One region of the Brevibacillus brevis NBRC 100599 genome, then DNA from elsewhere that is predicted to be linked to it. Evidence: riboswitches for the same ligand, from Rfam matches in the RefSeq annotation. Region 1 holds a riboswitch; the other holds the start of a gene.

Region 1 (4,430 bases):
TCGGACGATCGTTTCTTCCAAAGTACGCAGTTGACGCTCCAAATCATTTCTTCTGCGCTTCAAATTGTTTTCCCGCTCGCGGTAAATGGACAGTTCTACCTGAATACGGCTCGCCTCTTCATACGCAACCCGAATGTCTTCCTCCGTGTACATATGAAAATTGCGACTGACCAAGACGAGCTTGTTGCGTGATTTGCGATATGCAAGTTCAAGCGCATCGACTTTTTGAATCACTTTGGAAATCTCTTGTCGAAGTTCATGTAATTCAAACTTCAATGAGTTGCCATGCTGTCTGGCGTTTTCAGCTATATCAAATATTTGGGTTTTACTCGTTTCTACGGTTTCAATCGTTCGTTTGATCACCCCGTCCAGCACGCTGATGTCTATCGCTTTGTTCATGATTGCTCTCCTTCAAACTCATTTTTAGCCTTCGTGAACAACTGTTGGAGGTGCTCTTCTTTTACGTCTCGCAGTCCCATGTCATTGCGTGGAATGGCAAATGGATCTGTTCCCTGTTTTACGAATCCACGATTAGATGTAAACACATAGCGGTAGCCAGCTTCACGAGCTGTCTCCAGTACGATTGGACTTGTGTATCCAAATGGCAACGAGATGACTTCGATCTCTTGCTTCATCCAATCGCTTAAGCTGACGCGAGATATACGAAAATCCACAAAGAGGCGGTCCCTGTACTCTTTTTCGTCCTCTAAACGATGCAAGTCCTTCAGATAGACCGGAGCTGTTTCTGGGCCAAGATCGCCCCACTCATTTCTTTCTTCCTCTTCATGCAGACTGTACGTATGAGACCCGATTGTAACCAGTCCCGATTGAATCATTTCATTAACTTGTTGACGCGTAAGTGGTGGCGTCATATTCTCCCGTTTTCGGTCAGCTACATCTCTTAAGCGCCCCGCAATCGCGAAGTTCACTGAAGGGTAGCCGTATGTACGTAAGATCGGAAATGCTTCTTTGTAGTAACTCTCATACCCGTCGTCAAACGTAATCAAAACAGCATTCTCAGTCGGTAAGGTACCTGTCTCCATAAATCGCAGGAACTCCTCCAGCGAAATCGGATTCAGGCCATTATCATGCAAAAATTTCATGTGTCGGGCAAATTGATCAGGAGCTATGACATACCGCTGATTCGATTGATCCGTGACATGATGGTACGTCAAAACAACAACCTGATTGTTATACCACTTTTTCGTTTGAACCACTGCTTCTTCTGTTGGTGTGACGTTTGGCTCAGCATTTTTTGTCTCACTTATGCTTATAGACGTATCCACTTGGGGAAAAGGTTGCACTTCTTGTTTATTCTTTTTTTCCAGAAAAGATTCGCCTAAGAACCCAATAGCCACTATAAAAAACAAAAAAGTAAGAAACACGATCAGGAAGAGCCTTCTGTTCGGCAAAAAAACCCCTCCTCTACTTCCTCACTAGGAGATTCGACACAGTCATACAAATTCCTGTGCAACAATTGACCCAATAATTGGATGACTCTGCTCCTAAAAGAAAAAGAGCCCAGTAGCAACACCAGGCTCTTTTTATGTCTTTCGAATATTAGAGTTGAGCAGCCTCTTGCTTCAGAACTTCTGCTTTGTCTGTTTGCTCCCAAGGAACATTCAGGTCATTGCGTCCGAAGTGGCCATATGCAGCTGTTTGTTTGTAGATAGGACGACGCAGGTCGAGCTGCTTGATGATACCAGCAGGACGCAGGTCGAAGTGTTTGCGAACCAATTTCACCAGAGCTTCTTCGGAAATGGTACCTGTGCCGAATGTATCGACTGCGATGGAAACTGGTTGTGCTACACCAATTGCGTAAGCAACTTGTACTTCGCATTTGTCTGCGAGGCCAGCAGCCACGATATTTTTCGCTACATAACGAGCCGCGTAAGCACCGGAACGGTCAACTTTCGTCGGATCTTTACCGGAGAACGCGCCACCGCCATGACGAGCATAACCGCCGTAAGTATCTACGATGATTTTGCGGCCAGTCAAGCCGGCATCCCCTTGTGGTCCGCCAATTACGAAACGGCCAGTTGGGTTGATGAAGTATTTGGTTTCAGCGTCCAACAGTTCAGCTGGAACAACTGGTTTGATTACGTGTTCAACCAGATCTTGCTTGATTTGCTCCAAAGTTGTTTCAGGAGCATGTTGGGTAGAAATAACGATTGTATCGATACGAACTGGTTTGTCGCCATCGTACTCAACGGTTACTTGTGTTTTTCCGTCAGGACGGAGGTAAGCAAGTGTTCCGTTTTTACGTACTTCAGTCAGACGACGAGCCAATTGGTGAGACATGCTGATTGGAAGTGGCATCAGTTCAGGTGTTTCATTGCAAGCAAAACCAAACATCAAACCTTGGTCACCAGCACCAATTGCTTCGATCTCAGCATCAGTCATTTTGCCTTCACGTGCTTCCAATGCTTGGTCTACACCAAGTGCAATGTCAGCGGACTGCTCGCCAATTGCAGTAATAACACCGCAAGTGTCAGCGTCAAAACCGAATTTCGCACGGTCATAGCCGATTTCACGAATGGTTTCACGAACGAGCTTTTGGATATCCACATAAGTGTTTGTAGTGATTTCACCTGCTACGAGAACCAAACCAGTAGTTACGGAAGTTTCGCAAGCTACGCGAGCATTTGGATCTTTGGACAGGATCGCATCCAAGATGGAGTCGGAAATTTGGTCACAAATTTTATCCGGATGTCCTTCAGTTACAGATTCGGATGTAAACAGACGACGACCTTTTTGCAAAGCCATGAGAAAATACCTCCTTTGACCTCATACAAATAGTGTGGTAGCCGAGTTAGGATTTTATCTACGTAAACGCAAATAAAAAACCTTTTCCAATTTTTAGGAGGAAAAGGTTTGAGCGTTTTTTGCTTCCTTCATCCTCTTATCGGCCAGAACAGATGTCCGTTCTGCTGGTTAGCACCGCTCTAGCTCGGTTGCCGGGCTTCATAGGGCCAGTCCCTCCGCCTGCTCTGGATAAGAGTATCCATTACGGATAATAGAATAATTGTTTTTTTCAGAGATGTCAATAGGAAAAATTTTACTTATAATTGATAGGCTTTTGAAAGTACCACCACTACCTCGGCGCGAGTTGCTCTTCCATTCGGTTTAAAGGAAGAACCGTACCCATTAACCCAATTTCTCGATGTCAAAGCCTCGATGGCAGGAGAAGCCCAGTGACTCGTTGGCACATCCCGATAATTCGAGGTACCGTGATTATACATCAACACATTACGTGCCCGGGCGATCATTACGGCCATCTCTGCACGCGATATCGGCTGATCCGGCTTCATTTCATTCTTCGGGTACCCTTTCAAAATTCCCAATTGATAAGCTACACCTAGGTTGTGATACGCCCAGTGCCGCTTTGGCATATCCCTGAAGGTCGTTTTTCCTGTATAGGTAGTCGCTACCTTAGAACCGGTCGCACGCATCGATTTAAGCAGCATCGTCGCAAACTCTGCACGGGTCACTGCCTGATTCGGCTTGAACAACGCATCATTAAACCCATTTACAATATCGCGAGAGCTGAGTCTGACGATCTCTGAGCGCGCCCAGTGGTCCGAAATATCGCGATAACCCGCTATCAATTTCTGCTGCGTCACCGTGAGTCGGTACGATTCATATTTGAACGAAGTACCACTATTAAGGCGTACATAATATTTTCCTGGCTGCAAACGCAAACCGATAATATCATTTCCTCGCTTAGACAGCTCCGCTACCTCATTCGTCGAAGCAAGCGCATAGTTCATGTTTCGATCACTATAGAGCGCGAAACGAAAGCCGCTATCGACAGGAATGTACGGCGCTCGGAACGTCACATACGATTCACTATTCACAGTAAATTGGAACCAGTCGGAATCGGTAGCTGTCGGTATCGTGCCTGACATCACTGTCCCACCGCTTAACGGAGACGCTGTTTGATAGGTGTCATTCGGCTCATTAAAATCTTTTTTTACTGGCGTGTATCCCAGATCCAGCTGATATTCGCCATTCACTGCATTGCGATTGTACTCACTCACACGGATGTAATACTTGCCTGGTGACACTTCTTTTTGGACGCGCTCTGTCGGATTGTCTTTTGTTCCATTATCGTAGGTAGGGTCCCAGACAACCATCTTTTTTCCGAGCTCTTGTTTACCGATACTCAGCAATAGATCGACACGCTTGTTATCAGGACTAACAGCGACATCCAAATGCCCGTATTCACGAACATAGTAGGAGAACCAATCCTGATCCCCTTCATCGTGAAAATTGCCTGTTACACTGATTTCGTTGCCTACGAGTGGCCTTGCCGTCTCTTGCGTATCGTTCGGTTCGTTACGGTCCGGATTGATGGTAAACTTACTCGTCAGCACGTAGGTAAAAGCGTTGTTGACCCCTCCGTTACGCATTAACCGGATATTCATATT
Region 2 (4,430 bases), 1.3 Mb from region 1:
TCTGCACCGACGTTCATATGCTTTTGCTTCATGCGGGATGCAATCCACTCACGAAGCGGCAGGTATCCATCGGTCAATCCATACTGAAGAGCTTTTGCTCCTTTTTCAAATGCGCGGTTAAACGCTTCGCGCATCTCTGCGATTGGAAAAGAATCCTCTGCTGGCAGTCCACCTGCGAGCGAGAGCACTTGATTGCCTTGGGTCAGCTTCAAGATTTCCCGGACAGCCGAGGAGGATAGTGCTTCGACAGATTTTGAAAATGAGTACTCCATGTTCCGTTCCCCCTTGATTTTGCTTATCCTTGTTTTATCACTGTCAACTGCGTAAGTCCAATCTTTGCTAGCTATGAGCAGATAGGTTTTGACTATGTCGAGCGGTTGTTCAACCATTAGTCTTCACACACTGCATGCAAAAAACCCCTCTTCGTATGAAACGAAAAGGGGTCCATATGTATCGGCTATATTTTCCTAAGCAATACGGAACATACGTGGTTTCTCTGTTTGTGGAAGGAAAGAGAGGTCGACATGATTAGACGCTTCTTCCATACCGATATCGCTTGCCAACAGCAATGCCTCTTCCTGGAAGGTCGGCGTACAGCTGCCTTCATTCAGCTCACAGAGTCGCTTCAATCGCTTCAGTCTCTCTGCTGACTTCTCTACTCTCATGCATTCGTTCGTCAGCTCACATACGTTGACGTGACGAGCATCAGCGATCATGCTGATATCATTCACATGGACAATCAGCCTTTTGCCTTCTTCCGTAACAAATCCGATCGAGCAAAAATGCGCACCTGACATTTCCAAACGAGTGAGAACAGCATTGGCGTAAACTTCTCCCGTCCGCAAGCGAATCTGGCCTGCTTCAATGGCTCCGCCGATTTTTCGCTCGTTGGCGATCACCGTATACATATCCGTGTAACCGTTAATCTGATAGCGCATGGTACCCTCCCGCTCTCGCTGAGACTAATTATCATTAACAACAATGACATCGTATAATGAAAATCATTATCTGTCAATAATGAGAATGATTTTTATTCTAGAAGAAAAAAGCCACACTCCATCTATACGGTAGTGTGGCCAATTTGCCTCGCTTTTATTTTGTTTTCGTAAATAACCCTAACCGCTCAATCCGCTGGACCGCTTCCGCGAGACGCTCTTCATTGGATAACAAAGCCGCTCTCACATAGCCCTCACCTGTTGGGCCAAAGCCATTTCCTGGCGCTACGACGACATGCGCTTTTTCCAAAAGCAGGTCAGAGAACTCCACCGATGTGAAGCCGCTTGGAACAGGAAGCCAAGCAAAAAACGAACCTTGAGATGGCGGAGCCTGCCAGCCAATCCGATGCAGATTGGAGTACAAGGCATTGCGGCGGCTTTCGTAGACAGCGACGAGATCGCGGACGCACTGTTGCGAATCCGTCATCGCTTTGGCTGCCGCCATCTGTACTGCACCGAACAGACTGACGAAGTAATGGTCCTGAATGAGGTTAATCAGACGAACTAGCTCACGATTACCTACCATGGCACCTACTCGCCAGCCTGCCATGTTGTACGTTTTGGACAGGGTATAAAATTCTACACCCACTTCTTTTGCACCCGGAACCTGCATGAAGCTGACCGGCTTTTTCCCGTCATAACTGATTGCTCCGTAGGCGAAGTCGTGGCAGACGACGATTTCGTGTTTTCGGGCAAAACGAATGGTTTCCTCATAAAACTCGAGTGGTGCGTTAACTGCTGTCGGATTGTTCGGATAGTTGAGAAACATCAGTTTCGCTCGATCCAAATCAGCCTGGGACAGCTGGCTGTAGTCTGGCAAGAAGTCATTTTCCGCCTTCAACGGCATCATAACCATCCGTCCGTTGACAACAGCAACCCCCGACCAATAATCCGGATAGCCTGGGTCTGGAACCAGTGCAACATCGCCTGCGTTCATGAGTACTTGGCAAATCTCTACGAGTCCGGTTTTACTGCCAAACAAAATCGCTACCTCTTCCTCCGGATCGAGGTCCACATCAAATTCTTGCTTATACCAATGAGCTACTGCCTGCTTCAGTTCCACGCGTCCCTGAAAAGGCGGATATTTGTGATGGAGTGGTTGTGCCGCTTGCGCCTGTAATTCTTCAATAATGTGCGGCGGTGTCGGCAAATCGGGATTGCCCTGCCCCAGGTTAATGACGTCATGGCCTTGAGCTATGACCTTGTTTACTTTTGCCACCAGGGTCGCAAAAAACTGGGTAGGGAGTCGATCAATCATATCGGCGGGTTGAATGCGCATCTTTCTTCCATTCCTTTCTTGGGCCAATACAGTAAAACCCCCTTTTTCCATACAGAAAAAGGGGGAGATCAGCTTGGTCACGTCCTTATCTGTCAGGAAAAAAAATCCTGCTGGAATTGGCACAGCATCTGTCCATCACATGGAACAGATCCGCTGCCGGGCTTCATAGGGCCAGTCCCTCCACCTCTCTGAATAAGTCAAACACACGGAATATACTGTTTTTTCGTCTATATCATACTACTTGAGCACGCAAATCGTGTCAAGATGCTTGATTCTGAACCGGCACGTGATGCCTTCTTTTATGAAAAGAGGTGTGGAAGGCGAAAAATGCAACAGACAACAGACACAAGCTTGCCATCACGAACAATAGTCCCTGGGCATGAATCGATTGGAAAATGAAGGCCCCAAGTAGTGGTCCGAGCATCCGCCCAGCTGATCCAGTCCCCGCAATCAGCCCTTGAATGAAGCCTTCTCGTCCCTCTGGCGTAAACTGTGCAGCAACTGCTGGCACCGCTGGCCACACGAGCATTTCGCCCAGCGTCATGATGAACATCCCCGCCACAAAGCCTGCATAAGCCGTTGATTGCGACAAAATCAGCATCGACAAGGCAAAAATATAGGCGCCCAAGAGCATTTGGGCTTTTAGCGTTCGGGCAAAGCGTCGAATGACCCAGGCAATCAATGGCTGACCAAACAGGATCAAGCCGCCGTTCAGCGTCCACAACAGACTGTATTGACGGAGGGAAATGCCCAAGGATTGCATATAGGTTGACAGCACGGTTGTCCATTGTACATAGACAATCCAGCTAATTAATAGCCCCCCGCATAATAGCAGCAAGGCTCCCCATACCACCTTTGGCTCTTGCTGTGGTTGTCGCAGCACATCATCAGTTGCTTGCTCAGGCATGCTTTGTCCAGTCGTCGAGTTTTGGCGTTGTTGTTCCACCATTTTTAACTGACGCGGCAAAATGAGCATGAACATGGCGAGGACGATCACTTGTGAGATAGCATTACCGAAAAACGTCCAAGCAAATGACACACTGGCCAAGAAGCCGCCCAACGCAGAACCGGCAGCTACCCCCACATTGAGCGTGACATAAATCAGATTGATTCCTTTACGTCCTCCGTCCGGCCATAACACGACAGCCAATGCATTCATCACAGGAGAAAGTAATCCATAAAACAGTCCATTCAGCAGAAGCAGCACAACATAAATCGTAAAATCCTCCGTAACACCTAATCCGAGCGAAATCAGGATAACGCCGATGGAACCGACAATGATGGTGCGCATTTTGCCCCAGCGGTCAAACAGCATCCCGCCAACAATACTCCCGATCAAGAATGCGCCTTGGTTTAAAAGCAACAAGAAGCCGGCTACAGTCAGCGGCTTTCCGAGATGGTTATGAATATAAATCGTGACCAGCGGCCAAATACATGCCATTCCGGTAGAAAAAATGACGGCAGCAATCGCCAATAAACGAATGCTGCTCGGATAAGATTCCCACTTTTGCCTCATGGCTTACTTCTCTCCCCGATGGAAATCGCCGCTTTTTCCGCCTGTTTTGGATTGCAGACTGGTCGGACCGATTATCATTTCTTTATCCATGGCTTTGCACATGTCATACACCGTCAAAGCCGCTACGCTTACAGCGGTCAATGCCTCCATCTCGACGCCTGTTTTCCCTGTCGTCTTCACGGTTCCTGTAATCGCAAGCGTCGTTTCGTCCTCAAAAGCAAATTGTATGTCGATGCCAGTCAATGGCAGCGGATGACACATCGGGATGATTTCCCACGTTTTTTTGGCAGCCATGACACCTGCTACCTGCGCTACGGCGAGTACATCGCCCTTTTCGATTCGACCTTCGCGGATACGGGCGAGGGTTTCGGGTTTCATGCTGATTTGGCTCTCGGCTACAGCCACCCGTTTTGTGACGTCCTTCTCGGACACGTCTACCATCCGAGCTCGATTTTGTTCATTAAAATGTGTTAATTGATCAGTCATACGAGTATCGTTCCTCCTCTATCTTCTCCTACCTTACTCCCGCCGCTGGATAAAAGCAATGGGAATGTAGATGGCGTAGTTTCGTTATCTTGCTCATCCACTCCTAAAAACGTACGAAGAACAAGTGAGGGAGGTATACTGTGCGTACACAGCT

Evidence for each region. Region 1 has a riboswitch for S-adenosylmethionine ahead of metK (methionine adenosyltransferase). Riboswitches for the same ligand answer to the same signal wherever they lie in the genome.
Region 2: it holds a riboswitch for S-adenosylmethionine, as region 1 does, so the genes downstream of both, BBR47_RS21010 (pyridoxal phosphate-dependent aminotransferase) here and metK (methionine adenosyltransferase) in region 1, are expected to answer to the same signal.

Annotation. Positions count from the first base shown of each region.
Region 1 is NC_012491.1:5,701,630-5,706,059, forward strand. It holds gene BBR47_RS27035 (sensor histidine kinase) at 1-399, opposite strand, end outside; gene BBR47_RS27040 (polysaccharide deacetylase family protein) at 396-1,412, opposite strand; gene metK (methionine adenosyltransferase) at 1,561-2,766, opposite strand; SAM riboswitch class I at 2,900-3,001, opposite strand; gene BBR47_RS27050 (S8 family peptidase) at 3,063-4,430, opposite strand, start outside.
Region 2 is NC_012491.1:4,415,409-4,419,838, forward strand. It holds gene BBR47_RS21000 (PLP-dependent aminotransferase family protein) at 1-272, opposite strand, end outside; gene BBR47_RS21005 (hypothetical protein) at 468-938, opposite strand; gene BBR47_RS21010 (pyridoxal phosphate-dependent aminotransferase) at 1,093-2,274, opposite strand; SAM riboswitch class I at 2,357-2,473, opposite strand; gene BBR47_RS21015 (MFS transporter) at 2,534-3,790, opposite strand; gene moaC (cyclic pyranopterin monophosphate synthase MoaC) at 3,794-4,276, opposite strand.